DNA from 2 places in the Streptomyces sp. NPDC003247 genome. Region 2 is predicted to be linked to the other one. Evidence: riboswitches for the same ligand, from Rfam matches in the RefSeq annotation. Region 2 holds a riboswitch; the other holds the start of a gene.
The links. A riboswitch is a leader RNA that binds a small molecule or an ion and turns the genes downstream of it on or off. The one in region 2 is predicted to bind cyclic di-AMP.
Positions count from the first base shown of each region.

Region 1: another riboswitch for cyclic di-AMP. It lies ahead of ACFYWQ_RS06645 (NlpC/P60 family protein); the one in region 2 lies ahead of ACFYWQ_RS05575 (transglycosylase SLT domain-containing protein).

Region 1 is NZ_JBIAPF010000002.1:376,323-383,331, forward strand. Features, by position in the region: gene ACFYWQ_RS06630 (NlpC/P60 family protein) at 1-791, opposite strand, end outside; gene ACFYWQ_RS06635 (hypothetical protein) at 1,278-1,631, shown strand; gene ACFYWQ_RS06640 (tellurite resistance/C4-dicarboxylate transporter family protein) at 1,609-2,583, opposite strand; gene ACFYWQ_RS06645 (NlpC/P60 family protein) at 2,805-3,974, opposite strand; cyclic di-AMP (ydaO/yuaA leader) riboswitch at 3,983-4,155, opposite strand; gene pcrA (DNA helicase PcrA) at 4,492-6,975, shown strand.
Region 2 is NZ_JBIAPF010000002.1:155,877-162,885, reverse strand. Features, by position in the region: gene ACFYWQ_RS05595 (ABC transporter ATP-binding protein) at 1-42, opposite strand, end outside; gene ACFYWQ_RS05590 (outer membrane lipoprotein carrier protein LolA) at 288-1,502, opposite strand; gene ACFYWQ_RS05585 (polyprenyl synthetase family protein) at 1,725-2,735, opposite strand; gene ACFYWQ_RS05580 (peptide MFS transporter) at 2,992-4,746, shown strand; cyclic di-AMP (ydaO/yuaA leader) riboswitch at 5,069-5,248, shown strand; gene ACFYWQ_RS05575 (transglycosylase SLT domain-containing protein) at 5,254-5,739, shown strand; gene ACFYWQ_RS05570 (HAD family hydrolase) at 5,806-6,633, opposite strand; gene ACFYWQ_RS05565 (GNAT family N-acetyltransferase) at 6,882-7,009, shown strand, end outside.

The DNA of each region.
Region 1 (7,009 bases), 220 kb from region 2:
CCCCACACGTACGGACTGCCGAGCTTGGCGTAGGCGTAGGAGACGGCGGCCGCCGCACGGGAGGTGGGGGCGGCGGTGGTCGCGGAGCCGGGGGACTGGAGGGTGTCGCGGGTGCCGGCCGAGCTCCGTGAGGTGCGGGTGCCGGCTACGCCGTCCGTGTCCGTCAGCATCCGGGCGCGTTCCGCCGCCGTCAGCCGGGACAGCAGACGGCGGGCCGCGTCCAGCTTGCCGGTGATCGTCTCCTTGTGCCGTCTCAGTTCCGTCCGGCGTGTCTTGAGGGAGGTGAGTTCCACGCGGGCGGCACCGCGCAACTGTTCGATCTCCCGCAGTTGCTTGTGGACGCCGTTGACGGCCGCGGACTGGCGGTCGCCGGCGCGTTCGACGAAGGCGGCGCCGTCGAGGTACCGGTCGGGGTCGTCGGAGAGTGCCAACTGCACCGCCGGGTCCAGCCCGCCGCTGCGGTACTGCGCCGCCGCCACCGTGCCCAGCGCCTCCCGCGCCGTGTTGAGCCGTGCTTCCTTCCGGGCGGCCTCGTCCTGGAGAGCCGTCAGCCGTCCCTCGGCCGCCGTCGCCTCCTCCTGCGCGCCGTTGTACTTCTCGGTGGCGGCCTCCGCCTCCTGGTACAGCTTGTCCACCTTGGCCTTCACCTCCGCCGGTGTGGGGTCCGGCTCGGCGTGCCCGGTTCCGTCGAAGGCCGTCGCGCCCGCCGCTCCGGCGAGGGCGAGCGTGGCCGCCGTGCGGAGGGTATGGCCGCCGAGTGAGCGTGGACGGGGCTTGCGGTGCGCTGCCACGTGGGACTGCACGTCCTTTCGTACGACCGCCTCGTCGGTACGGCCGTCAGGCGGGCCGGGGCGTGGGGCCCGTGCCCGCCGGGGGAGCGGACGGACGTACGGCCGCGGGGTGCGGCTGACGCGCCCGGCGGCGGCCCGCACGGGGGAGCGGGACCGCCGCCGGACTCTCGGCGGTGGTGCCCGGCTGCCGTCCCTGGCCGGGGCGGCGGTGGGGAGCCGGTCACCTGGGGCAGGACGCTAGGCCCGTCGGTGTCGGTCAGGTAACGCGATGTGCGGAAGTGACCCGAGCGGACAGCCTGGAGACCGGACGTGCCCGGTGACCCGGTCCGAAGGAATCGACTTCGTGCGGCGCGCTGACCGATGCGGCGAAATCGGATCACATCCGGGCGACGGGCTGCTATGGGACGCATATATGCAAGTGTCGCGACCGGGATGGGCGGGGGTGGTGTCGAGCGCTGTCCGGGCGGCTGGTTAGCATCCGGCTCCATGGACCTACTCATCCATCTTTTCGTCGGCCTCCACATCATCGGCATCGCCGCGCTGCTCGGCGGCTTCCTCACGCAGATGAAGGCGATGGGCCGGGGCACGGCCCGTTTCGTCCCCGCGATGCTGCACGGCGCGGCGACGATGCTGGTCACGGGCGTGGTGCTGGTCGGGCTCAACCAGGCCGACGACCAGCAGGTCAACAACATCAAGATCGGCGTGAAGCTGGCCCTGCTGATCGTGATCCTCGGTCTCGTCTATGTGAAGCGCGACGACGAGAAGGTGGAGAAGCCCCTGTTCGGACTGGTCGGCCTGCTGACCGTCGCCAACATCTTCATCGCCGTCCTGTGGACCTGACGGAGGCACGGCCGGTCATGAGCGCCCCCGTGGCGACGGCCAGCCAGGCCGCCACCGCGATCCACAGCAGCACCTGACCGGGACCCTCCAGCGACGGGGCGTCGACCGCGTCGGCGACGGACAGCGCGGCGACCGCCGTCATGCCCATCGGGAACACCGTCGACCAGCGGCGCATGTCGTAGCGGGGGCGCGGCCACCACAGCTCGGCGACGAGCAGCACGGCGTACCAGAGCAGAGCCAGGACGAGCAGGGCGACGGTCATGGTGCGCAGGACGCCGGCGTCGTCCACGTTCCACAGGTACAGCCCGCCACTCTCGGCCAGCAGGAGCTTCGCACCCGCCAGCGCGGAGATGGCGAGCGCGCCGCCCGCCACCCACTGGTCCCCGGCGCCCTCGGCCACCTGCCGCAGGCTGAACCGGGCCAGCGTCACGACATAGACGGCCAGGCCGAGCCAGAACAGGACGAGCGCGGCGCGGGCGAGCCAGGCCTCCGCCTCGGCCCGTGCGAGCGTCGCGGCCAGTACGGCCAGCCCTTGTGTGGCCACACAACACAGGAACACCGCCCCGGGCATGCGCCGCTCCCAATGCCTCATGACCTCCACCAGCAACACGGGCCACAGCACCGCCGCCAGCGCCAGCAGCGCCTCGGCGAGCGGCTGCCAGCCGAGCGAGGAGATCCGGGCGCCGAGCACGGTGGTCGCCGCGACGGCCGTCAGACCCGCAGGCGTCCCCGCCTCGGCCCGCCACCGCTCGCGCTCCCGCAGCAGCCGTACGGCGAAGTCCACCGCCAGGGCCACCCAGCCGACCCCCGCCAGCGCCAGGGCGGTCAGGGACAGCACGTCGTGCCCCGTCAGGTTCAGGCCGATCGACAGAATGCCGGTCGCCATCACAGCGGCCCCGGCCGCCGGCGGACGCTGCGCCCACCAGGCGCGGAGGGGGGAAGAGCGGGGCATGCGGCCGATGGTAAGGAGCGCCGGGCGGCGCGCGCGGGGGCACGCGCGCAGGAGCGGGGAATTACGCGCGGGCGCAGGACAAGGAGCGGCCTCCCCCACCCCCGCCGACGGTGGGGGAGGGAAGGTCCTGGCAGCCCGTCCGTCAGTAACCCGGACCGCCCGCCGCCCGCCGCCCGCAGTCCGAGTGCCCGCTGCCCGCCGCCCGAGCGCCCCGCGCCCGGTCAGGCCGGTCGCACCACGCTGTGGATCGACGACTCCCCGTCGTAGTACACCGACTCCTCCCGCACGTACGCGCCCGGCTTCGGAGCGTGGATCATCATGCCGTTGCCGATGTAGATCCCGACGTGGCTGACGTCGTCGTAGAAGAAGATCAGGTCGCCCGGCAGGGCATCGGCGAGGGAGACGGTGGTGCCCGCGTCGACCTGGTCGTAGGTGGTGCGCGGAAGGGTGACGCCGGCGGCCTTCCAGGCGGCCTGGGTGAGGCCGGAGCAGTCGTAGGACTCGGGGCCCGTGGCGCCCCAGACGTACGGCTTGCCGATCTGGGCGCGGGCGAAGGCCAGGGCCTTCTCGGCCTTGGTGGTGTACGAGGCGTCCGTGGCCGCGGAGGACGACGAGGAGGTGCCCGACGAGGCGCTCGTGTCCGAGGAGCCGCCGCTCTCCTGCTGTGCGGCCGCGGCCTCCGCCGCCTGCTGCTCGGCCAGTTCCGCCGCCTTGCGGGCGGCCTCCTGCTGCTTCTTCCGCTCGATCGCGGCGAGCCGCTCCTTCTCCTCCGCCGTCAGCTGCGACAGCAGGGAGCGCGCGGTGCCGAGCTTCTTCTGGACGGTGGCCTTGGCCGTCTTGAGGTCGTTCTGCGAGTCGGTGAGCGTCTCGAGGCTCTGCGTGGCCTCCTGACGCTTCTTCATGGTCTCCGACTGCTCGGTGACGTAGTCGTCGACCGCGTCCTTCTGGCGTTCGGTCAGCCGGCCCATCAGCTGGGTCTGGTCGAAGTAGTCCTGCGGGGAGTCCGCGAGGAGGAGGGTCGCCGTGTCGGGTGCGGAGGCGCCGGTGCGGTACTGGGCGGCGGCGAAGGAACCGAGCTGCTCCCGTGCTTCGTTGAGCTTCTGGGTGCGCTGGGCCACGTCGTCGAGGAGGGTGTCGACGCGCTTGCGCTGCTTGGTCGTCTTCTCCTTGGCGGCGTTGTACTTCTCGGTGGCCGACTCCGCCTGGCGGTAGAGGTCGTCGACCTTCTTCTCGACCTCCTCCAGGCTCGGCTTGCCGTCGGTGGAGGGCGCGGCGTTGGCCGTCTGGGAGAGCAGGGCCACCGAGGTGAGGGCGGCGGTGGCGAGGGCGGGTGTGCGTATGCCTGCTACGCGCGTGCCCGAGAGGCGCGGCTTGCGGTGCTGCGACGCCAAGGGAGGCGACTCCTTCCATGTTCCGCCTACCGGGTTAGCTGTCGGGTTCGGGCGGACGGTCGGAAGGGTTGCCCTACGGCCTCGTCCCCGCAGGGAGTCAGGCCGATTCACCCCGGGATCTCGGTGGGTCCCCGGCTCCGGCTGCCCCGTGGGGGCGCGCAGGATTCGGCGGAGGCCGTGCGGCCCGGCGAGGTTCGCCGGTGGGGGTCGTACGGCCTGCCCGGCACGGTAGCCAACTCGTGTGGTGCCTGTGAAGGTTGCTGGGTGATATGCCCGATACATTTTCGTGACCTTCGGCAGGGCGGAGCCGAACCCGGGCAAGAGTGGAGCGATAGATAATGGTTTGCCCCGATTTATGGCAGTGGAGAACGGTCGGATACGAACAGTGACGCTCCCGATCCGGTCGGTGGGTGCCGCCTCGCCCCTGCCGCCCTCGGCGGATCGGGCGGCGGGGGGAAGCGGGATGTTCTCGGGACGGCGGCCGGTTGTCGGTGGGGCACCCTAGACTCGGAGAGCGATGAGCAGCCTCTTTGACGACAGCTTCCTGGCGGACCTCCAGGCCCCGCGCGGCCACGAGGAGGAACCTCCGCCACCGCCCGAGGACGAGCACGCTCCGGAGTCGTTCCCGGACGATCTGTTCGGCGGGAAGTTCGACGTGCCCCCGGACCGGGACGCCCACTACCGCGACGGCGCCCCGCGCCCGGTGATCGACGCGGCCACGCTGCTGGAGGGCCTCAACGACAACCAGCGCGCCGCCGTCGTCCACTCCGGCACCCCGCTGCTCATCGTCGCCGGCGCCGGCTCCGGCAAGACGCGCGTGCTCACCCACCGCATCGCCCACCTCCTCGCCGAGCGGCACGTCCACCCCGGCGAGATCCTCGCGATCACCTTCACCAACAAGGCCGCGGGCGAGATGAAGGAGCGCGTCGAGCAGCTCGTCGGCCCCCGGGCGAACGCGATGTGGGTGATGACCTTCCACAGCGCGTGCGTGCGCATCCTGCGCCGCGAGAGCAAGAAGCTCGGCTTCACGTCCTCGTTCTCGATCTACGACGCCGCCGACTCCAAGCGCCTGATGGCCCTGGTCTGCCGTGATCTGGACCTCGACCCCAAGCGCTACCCGCCGAAGTCCTTCAGCGCGAAGATCAGCAACCTGAAGAACGAGCTGATCGACGAGGAGGACTTCGCCGCCCAGGCCGCCGACGGTTTCGAGAAGACCCTCGCCCAGGCCTACGCCCTCTACCAGTCGCGGCTGCGCGAGGCGAACGCCCTCGACTTCGACGACCTGATCATGACGACGGTCAACCTGCTGCGCGCCTTCCCCGACGTCGCCGAGCACTACCGCCGCCGCTTCCGCCATGTCCTGGTCGACGAGTACCAGGACACCAACCACGCCCAGTACACCCTCGTCCGCGAGCTCGTGGGCACCGGCGAGCACCCCGTCGACGTACCGCCCACCGAGGGCGACGTACCGCCCGCCGAACTGTGCGTCGTGGGCGACGCCGACCAGTCGATCTACGCCTTCCGCGGCGCGACGATCCGCAACATCCTCCAGTTCGAGGAGGACTACCCGGACGCGACGACGATCCTGCTGGAGCAGAACTACCGCTCCACGCAGACCATCCTCTCCGCGGCCAACGCGGTCATCGAGCGCAACGAGTCCCGCCGCCCCAAGAACCTGTGGACCAACGCGGGCACGGGCGCGCGCATCACCGGCTATGTCGCCGACACCGAGCACGACGAGGCGCAGTTCGTCGCCGACGAGATAGACCGCCTCACGGACGCCGCCGAGGCGAAGGCGGGCGACGTCGCCGTCTTCTACCGCACCAACGCCCAGTCCCGTGTCTTCGAAGAGGTCTTCATCCGAGTCGGCCTGCCCTACAAGGTCGTCGGCGGTGTCCGCTTCTACGAGCGCAAGGAGGTCCGGGACGTCCTCGCCTACCTGCGGGTCCTCGCCAACCCGGAGGACGCCGTCCCGCTGCGCCGCATCCTCAACGTGCCCAAGCGCGGTATCGGCGAGCGCGCCGAGGCCATGATCGACGCCCTCTCCCAGCGCGAGAAGATCAGCTTCCCGCAGGCGCTGAAGCGCGTCGACGAGGCGTACGGCATGGCCGCGCGCTCGACGAACGCCGTGAAGCGGTTCAACGCCCTGATGGAGGAGCTCCGCACGATCGTCGAATCGGGCGCCGGCCCGGCGACTGTCCTCGAAGCGGTCCTCGAACGTACCGGCTACCTCGCCGAGTTGCAGGCCTCCACCGACCCGCAGGACGAGACCCGGATCGAGAATCTCCAGGAACTCGCCGCCGTGGCCCTGGAGTTCGAGCAGGAACGCGGCGAGGACAACGCCGGCACCCTGGCCGAATTCCTGGAGAAGGTCGCGCTGGTCGCCGACTCCGACCAGATCCCCGACGAGGACGAGGACGGTTCCGGGGTCATCACCCTGATGACCCTGCACACCGCCAAGGGCCTGGAGTTCCCCGTCGTGTTCCTGACCGGCATGGAGGACGGCGTCTTCCCGCACATGCGCGCCCTCGGCCAGACCAAGGAGCTGGAGGAGGAACGCCGCCTGGCCTACGTCGGGATCACCCGCGCTCGGGAGCGGCTCTACCTGACCCGGTCGGCGATGCGCAGCGCCTGGGGGCAGCCGTCGTACAACCCGCCCTCCCGCTTCCTGGAGGAGATCCCGGCCACCCACGTCGACTGGAAGCGGACGGGCGCGGCCCCGCGCGGGTCCTCCGGTCCGGTGTCCGGGGTGGCGGCCTCGCTGTCCTCGTCCCGCTCGCGTTCCTCGGCGTCCGGCGCGTCCGGCTTCGCCACGCGGCGGACCGCGGAGAAGCCGGTGGTCTCACTGGCCGTCGGCGACCGCGTCACACACGACCAGTTCGGGCTCGGTACGGTCGTCGGAGTGAAGGGCACGGGCGCCAACGCGGAGGCGACGATCGACTTCGGCGACACCAAGCCGAAGCGGCTGCTGCTGCGGTACGCACCGGTGGAAAAGCTGTAGGAGCGGCTCGGGCCGGGCCCCGCGCCCGCGCCTG
Region 2 (7,009 bases):
GATGACGGGGTCGCCCGCACCCAAGTCCTCATCCGGCGCCATTCCCGGCACCGCACCTGGCGCCACACCCGGCGCCCTTCCCCGCAGCGTTCCGGGCGCCACTCCTGGCACCGTCCCGGGCGCCGCTCCCGGCACCGTCCCGGGCGCCACTCCTGGCACCGCTCCCGGCACCGTCCCGGGCGCCGCCGCCGCGTCGCCGTCCATCGGCTCCCCCGATCCGCTGTCCACTGGTGGTCGTCGGGCCGGTCACCGCCCCGAGTCGGCCGCTCACCGCCCGGGTCGGCCGCTCACCGTGCCGAATCGGCCGCCTTCACCAGGGCGTCCTTGGTGACGGCACCGACGTAGACCTTGCCGTCGTCCGTGACCAGGGCGTTGATCAGACGGGTGGAGAAGACGGTCCCGGAGCCGAACTTGCCGGTGACCTTGTCGCCGAAGGAGCCCAGGAAGCCGCCGAGAGCGCCCGCGTCGGGCAGGTCCCCGGCGGAGGCGGCACCCGTGCCGCCGGTGTCGAAGGCGGCCACGGACGTCCAGCCGTCGCCGAGGACATCGAGGCCGGCCAGGTCCTCGCCCAGCTCCTCCTCGGAGGGGGCGCCGGAGTCCTCGGGCGCCTCGGCCGGGTCGGCGGCCTCCCCCTCGGTCACCTTGGCGCCCTCGGGCGGGGTGAACTCGAAGGTGGAGGCGACCGGCCGGGCGAAGCTGACCTGGGTGAAGCCGGCGTCCACGACGGCCGCGCCGCCCCCGCTCGGGGTGAGCGTGAACTTCAGCGGCAGCCCGGTCTCCGCGTCCACGGCCACGCTGATCGCGCCGACGGTCGAGCCGGACTGCTTCGGCTTGACGACCAGCTTGTAGGCGTCGCGGCCGGCGACCTGGGCGGTCCCGTCGACGGTGACCGAGGTGGTGTCGTCCACCGCCTTCAGGGCTTCCTCGGTGAGCTCCTTGGGGGTGGCGGGCACGGGCGTGCCGTCGTCCTTCGCGTTCTTCTCGACGGTGGAGTGGTAGACCTCGTCGGAGGCGCTGTCGTACGCCCACACGTCCGTGCCGTTGTGGATGACGCTGTACTCGGCGGCGTTCTCCAGGAGGGAGAGCTTCTGCCGGTCCGGGCCGTCGGCGGCGACGCGCAGGGTGTGCGTGCCGGAGGCGAGTTCGGTGAGCTTGGCCGAGGGGTCGGCGGACGAGCCGCCGCTCTCCCCGGTGGCCCCGGAGAGCAGCCCGCTCTCCAGGCCGCCCAGGTCGGGCAGGCCCAGATCGGTGCTGATCTTCACCGTGCCGGAGAGCTGCTGCACGTCGGACGCGGCGATCTTCTCTATGAGCTGCTGCGCGCTGATCTTCGGCAGGTCGGGGTCGCCCGAGTCGGCCAACGCCGGGACGAGCCCGATCGTCGCCGCCGCGACACCCGCCACGGTGACCGGAACGACGTACCGCACGGCCTTGCGCCGTCCGACGCGCGGGTCGTCGTCGGTCTCCCCGGCGCGCGTGCTGTCGTCGGATGCGTACGGTGCCATGTGTGCCTTACCTCCGTCGTCGGCGGCGGCTGGTCATGTCGCGAACGACCCCACCTCAAGCCGCCATTCTCACCCGAATCGGTGAGGATTGGGGTTCTCCGTGGTCTCCATCTGACCAAATCGGCCCACGACATACGTCAACCCGAGGACTCAACTCCGCCTACGCCTGCGGTATGACACGGGAGCGGGTGACGGGCGGTCACCCGTAGGGGGCGGGGCACCTCACCCGGCCCGGTGCACCACCGCGTCGCACAGCTCCATCAGCGCCTTCTTGGCCCCGCACTCCCGCAGCGGCGCCAGCACGGCCCGCGCGTCCTTCGCGTACCGCACGGTGTCCGCGCGGGCCTGCTCCAGCGCGGGGTGGGCGCGCAGGGCGGCCAGTGCCTCCGCGTGCCGTGCGTCGTCGCTCAGGTCGGAGTCCAACAGCTCGCAGAGTGCCACGTCCTCGGGCAGCGCCAGGCGCTCCGCCCGCTCCCGCAGCCGCAGCACGGGCAGCGTCGGGATTCCTTCCCGCAGGTCCGTGCCCGGCGTCTTGCCCGACTCGTGGGAGTCCGACGCGATGTCCAGGACGTCGTCCGCGAGCTGGAAGGCGACTCCCAGCCGCTCGCCGTACTGCGTCAGCACGTCCACGACCGTCTCGTCGGCGCCCGACATCATCGCGCCGAACCGGCACGAGACGGCCACCAGCGAGCCGGTCTTGCCGCCGAGCACGTCGAGGTAGTGCTCGACCGGGTCCCGCCCGTCCGTCGGCCCCGCCGTCTCCAGGATCTGCCCGGTGACCAGCCGCTCGAACGCCTCCGCCTGCACCCGGACCGCCTCGGGCCCGAGGTCGGCGAGGATGTGCGAGGCCCGGGCGAAGAGGAAGTCCCCGGTGAGGACGGCGAGCGAGTTCCCCCAGCGCGTGTTCGCGCTCGGCACCCCGCGCCGTACGGTCGCCTCGTCCATCACGTCGTCGTGGTACAGCGTGGCCAGGTGGGTGAGCTCCACCACCACGGCCGACGGCACGATCCCGGGCGCGTACGGGTCGCCGAACTGCGCCGCGAGCATCACGAGCAGGGGCCGGAACCGCTTTCCGCCCGCCCGCACCAGGTGCTGGGCGGCTTCCGTGATGAAGGGAACCTCGCTCTTGGTGGCCTCGAGCAAGCCTTCCTCGACAGCCGTCAATCCGGCCTGGACATCGGCTTCCAGAGCCTGGTCCCGCACGCTCAGCCCGAACGGCCCGACGACGGTCACGAGGGGTCTCCTGTCTGCTGGTGTCTACTCGCGGTTACACGGTTTGTCGATAGGTCTCTGCCATCACTCGCGTCAGCGTATCCGGTCACGTTTCGATCACTGATAAGCCCCCACGTCCCCCGGCCCCCCACGTCGCTCGACCGGGAGACGACGGGAGGAGCCCGGATGAGCCCGAGCGGCTTTCGATCACGACCGGTATGTTTCTGATCAGCCGATACGAACGGACATTTATCGACTGACCGGGAAGTAGTGATTCATGTCCAGCGCAGAGGTAGACGTCGAATCCGCCGACCGGCCCCCTCCGCGCGACGACGCCGTCCCGGGCCGCCGCTTCCCCGGCCGCCCCGGGGGCCTGCTCGCCCTCTGCGGCCTGACGGCCTGGGAACGCTTCTCGTTCCTCGGGGTGCAGGCCGTCCTGGTCCTCCACTTCACCGACGCGGTGGCCCACGGCGGTCTGGGCATGCCGGCCGGGACCGCCGTCCCCCTCGCGGCGGCTCTCGGCGCCCTCGTCCACCTGGCCTCCGTCGCCGGCGGCCGGCTCGCCGACCGCGCCCTGGGCCCGTACCGCTCGGTGCTGTGGGGTGGCGCCCTGACCGCCTGCGGGCTCTACGCCCTGGCCGTGCCCACCACCGGCACGACCTGGGTGGGCCTCGGCCTGGTCGTCGCCGGCACCGGGCTCGTCAGGCCGAACGCCGCCACCCTGGTCGGCACGCTCCGCCGCGCCGGCGATCACCGCCGCGACGCGGACTTCGCCCTCTACTGCTCGGCGCTCGGCCTCGGCGCCCTCGCGGGACCGGTGATCATCGGCGGACTCGGCGACCACCACGGCCGGCACTGGGGGTTCGCGGCGGCCGCGGTCGGCATGACGTGCGGCCTGGCGCAGTACGCGACCGGCCGCCGCCACCTGACCGGCCGCCTTCACCTGACCGGCCGCCCTCGCCCGACCGGGAGCCTTCACCCGACCGGGAGCCCTCCCCCGACCGGCCACCCTCACCCGACCGGGAGCCCTCCCCCGACCGACCCCCCTCACCCGACCGGGAGCCCTCCCCCGACCGGGAGCCTGACCGGCCGCCCTCGCCCGACCGGGAGCCTTCACCCGACCGGACGAAGGCGCACGCGCACCCCGCGATCGACGCCGACGGCCGTCAGGGTCGCCCTCTCCCCCCGGTCCCTCGCGCGCTCGGCCCCGGTACGCCGGGCGGTCCACCGGGCCGTCACCGGGGCCGTGGTCGTCACCGCGTTCGCGGTCTACCTGGCCGCGTCGGGGTGGCTCACCCTTGACGTTGTCGTGAACCTGCTCACCTTGCTCGCGGTGCTCGCCCCGGTCGCCTGCTTCGCGGTGCTGTTCACCAGCCCGGCGGTGACCGCGCGGGAGCGCGGCCGGTTGCGTCCGTGCGTCGTGCTGTTCCTCGCCTCGACCGCGTTCGACCTCGCGCTCCTCCAGGCATGTTCCACGACACTGCTGCCGGCCCCGGCGGGCGCCGGGGCCACGATCCCCGGCTTCGACTTCCCGGTGAGCTGGTACCTGCCGGCGCTCTGCGCCGCCGAGGCCGCCCTCGCTCCCGTGGTGGCGTTCCTGTGGGCGCGGCCGGGCCGCCGCGGGCCGGGCACCGGGCCCACGACCGCACTCGGGGTCGTCCTCGGCGGCTCGGCGTCCCTGCTGCTGGTGGTGCCGACGAGCGGGCACGGCGGCAGCGACGCGCACCCCATGTCCGGTGGGTGGATCGTCGGCTCGTGCCTGCTGCTCGGCCTCGGCGGCGTCCTCGTGAAGGCTTCGGGACTGTCGGCCACCACCAGGCTCGCCCCGGCCGCGTTCGCCGGGTGGACCACGGCGCTGTGGTTCCTCTCCGCGGCGCTCGCGGGCGGCATCCAGGCGCAGGTGGCGCGGCTCCACGACGACGTGTCCCGGCCCGTCCTCTTCGGCGTCAGCGGCGCGATGGCGGTCGCCGCCGGCCTGGCCGTACTGGCCGCGTCGCCCTGGCTGCACCGCACGACACGCCCCGTCCACTGACCCCCGCCGCCGACTCACCGGCACAACACGCCCTTTTACAAAGGACTTAGGGCTCATTGTCCGTTTGGCCCCTATTGTACTGACGGGTGAGTTGGCTCACTCCCCACCCCCACCTCACTCCCCACGCCGAAACCTGTGACTCCGCTTTGCGCCAAGCCAGTTGACGTTTCACGACAGCAAAGGATCAAGCACCCCATACCGCTCGGATCATGGTCAATAGGGGTGTGGTGTGACTCCGCCACTTGTTCCGGACATGTGCTCTCGCATACGTTCCCGCCACAAGTCGGGCGGACGCCGAATCCTGCCGCCGCCCTTCACCACCCATCGACGAACACTCACGCACGGCAGGAGCGGGGGACCCAGGTAGAACGCCGGGCCGTACGTCACGCACGTAACGGCCCCGGCTAGGGGTGAAGTCGCGCCGCCGTACCCGTACGGCGGCCGGCCGGGCACCTCCCCGCCCGAACCCGACAGCTCACCCCGCAGGCGCCGGAGAGGAATTCCGCCATGTCTGCTGCCGCTCAGCCCCGCCGCACCCGCCTCGCCCGCACCGTCGCCGCCGTCTGCACCGGCGCCGCCGTGCTCTCCCTTCCGTTCATGGCCGCCACCAGCGCCTCCGCCGCCCCCACGACGTCGGTCACCACCACGTCGGCCACCACGGTCGCCGGGTACCCCGACAACCTCGACGGCTGGATCCGCGAGTCGCTCGCGATCATGGCCGAGCGGGGCATCCCGGGCACGTACAACGGCATCCACCGCAACATCCTCCGCGAGTCGTCGGGCAACCCGAAGGCCATCAACCTCTGGGACTCCAACGCGGCCAAGGGCACCCCGTCCAAGGGGCTGCTCCAGGTCATCGACCCGACCTTCGCCGCGTACCACGTGCCCGGCACCTCGTACGACCCGTACGACCCGGTCGCCAACATCACCGCGGCCTGCAACTACGCGGCCGCGCGCTACGGCTCCATCGACAACGTGTTCGGCGCGTACTGACCTACGCCGGGCGCGGGACACGCTCCTGCGGGGTGTGTCCCGCGGGACACACCCACGGGACTCGCCCTAGGGGAAGAGTCGTTCGAGGACGACGGCCACGCCGTCGTCCTCGTTCGACGTCGTCACCTCGTCGGCCACCGCCTTCAGCTCGGGGTGGGCGTTGGCCATCGCGACACCGCGCGCCGCCCAGTCGAACATCGGGATGTCGTTGGGCATGTCACCGAAGGCCAGCGTGTCCTCGGGCCTCAGCCCGAGGTGTTCGGCGGCCAGCGCCAGCCCCGTCGCCTTGGTGATGCCGCACGGCTGGAGTTCCACCGTGCCCGGCCCGGACATGGTGACGGTCGCGAGCGAACCGACCACCGAGCGGGCCGTCGCCGCCAACTCGTCGTCGGACAGGGTGGGGTGGCGCAGCAGCACCTTGCTGATGGGCTCGCACCACAGGTCGTCGCGCGACCCGACGCGCAGGGCCGGCAGGGTCGGGTGGGGCATCCGGTAGCCCGGCTCGATGAGCGTCAGCCCGTCGACGCCGTCCTGGTCGACGGCCGCGTACACCTCGCCGACCTCGGCCTCGATCTTCCCCAGCGCGGTCTCCGCCAGCTCCCGGTCCAGGGTGACCGACCACAGCAGGCGGTCCGCGCCGGCGTCGTACACCTGTGCACCCTGGCCGCACACCGCGAGTCCCCGGCTGTGCAGGTTCGCCAGCAGCGGCCGGACCCGGGGTGCCGGGCGGCCCGTCACCACCAGGTGGCGGGCGCCGGCGGCCGCCACCCGCGCGAGCGCGTCGAGGGACCGGTCGGAGAAGGTGTCGTCGCCGCGGAGCAGCGTTCCGTCCAGGTCGGTGGCGATGAGGGAGTACGCGGCGCAGCGCGCGGCATCTGCGAAGGGTGCGGCCATGATCAGAGAATACGGATCCCCGCCGTCCCCAACTCACCTTCCCTTGTGGGCGATCCGCGGGAAGACGGGGAGGGACGGCCGGAAACGGCTTTCACACGCAACGCCGGGTACAGGGCGGTTAAAGGCCTCTGCACCGATTGGCAACAACATGCTCCGCTACCTACCGCCCGAACTACCTGGAGCGGTACCGTCCAAGTGTCCAGGGGGGACTTGATCGGGGGGTCAGGTTGAGCAGTGGACGTGTTCGTGTGCTCGGGCCGGAGGAGCTCGGCGAGGGGGATCGGGAGCGGTGGCGCGCGCTGCGCGCCGCGTCCGCGGTCCCGCGCAATCCGTTCATGGAACCGGAGTTCACCGACGCCGTGGGCCGGGTGCGGCC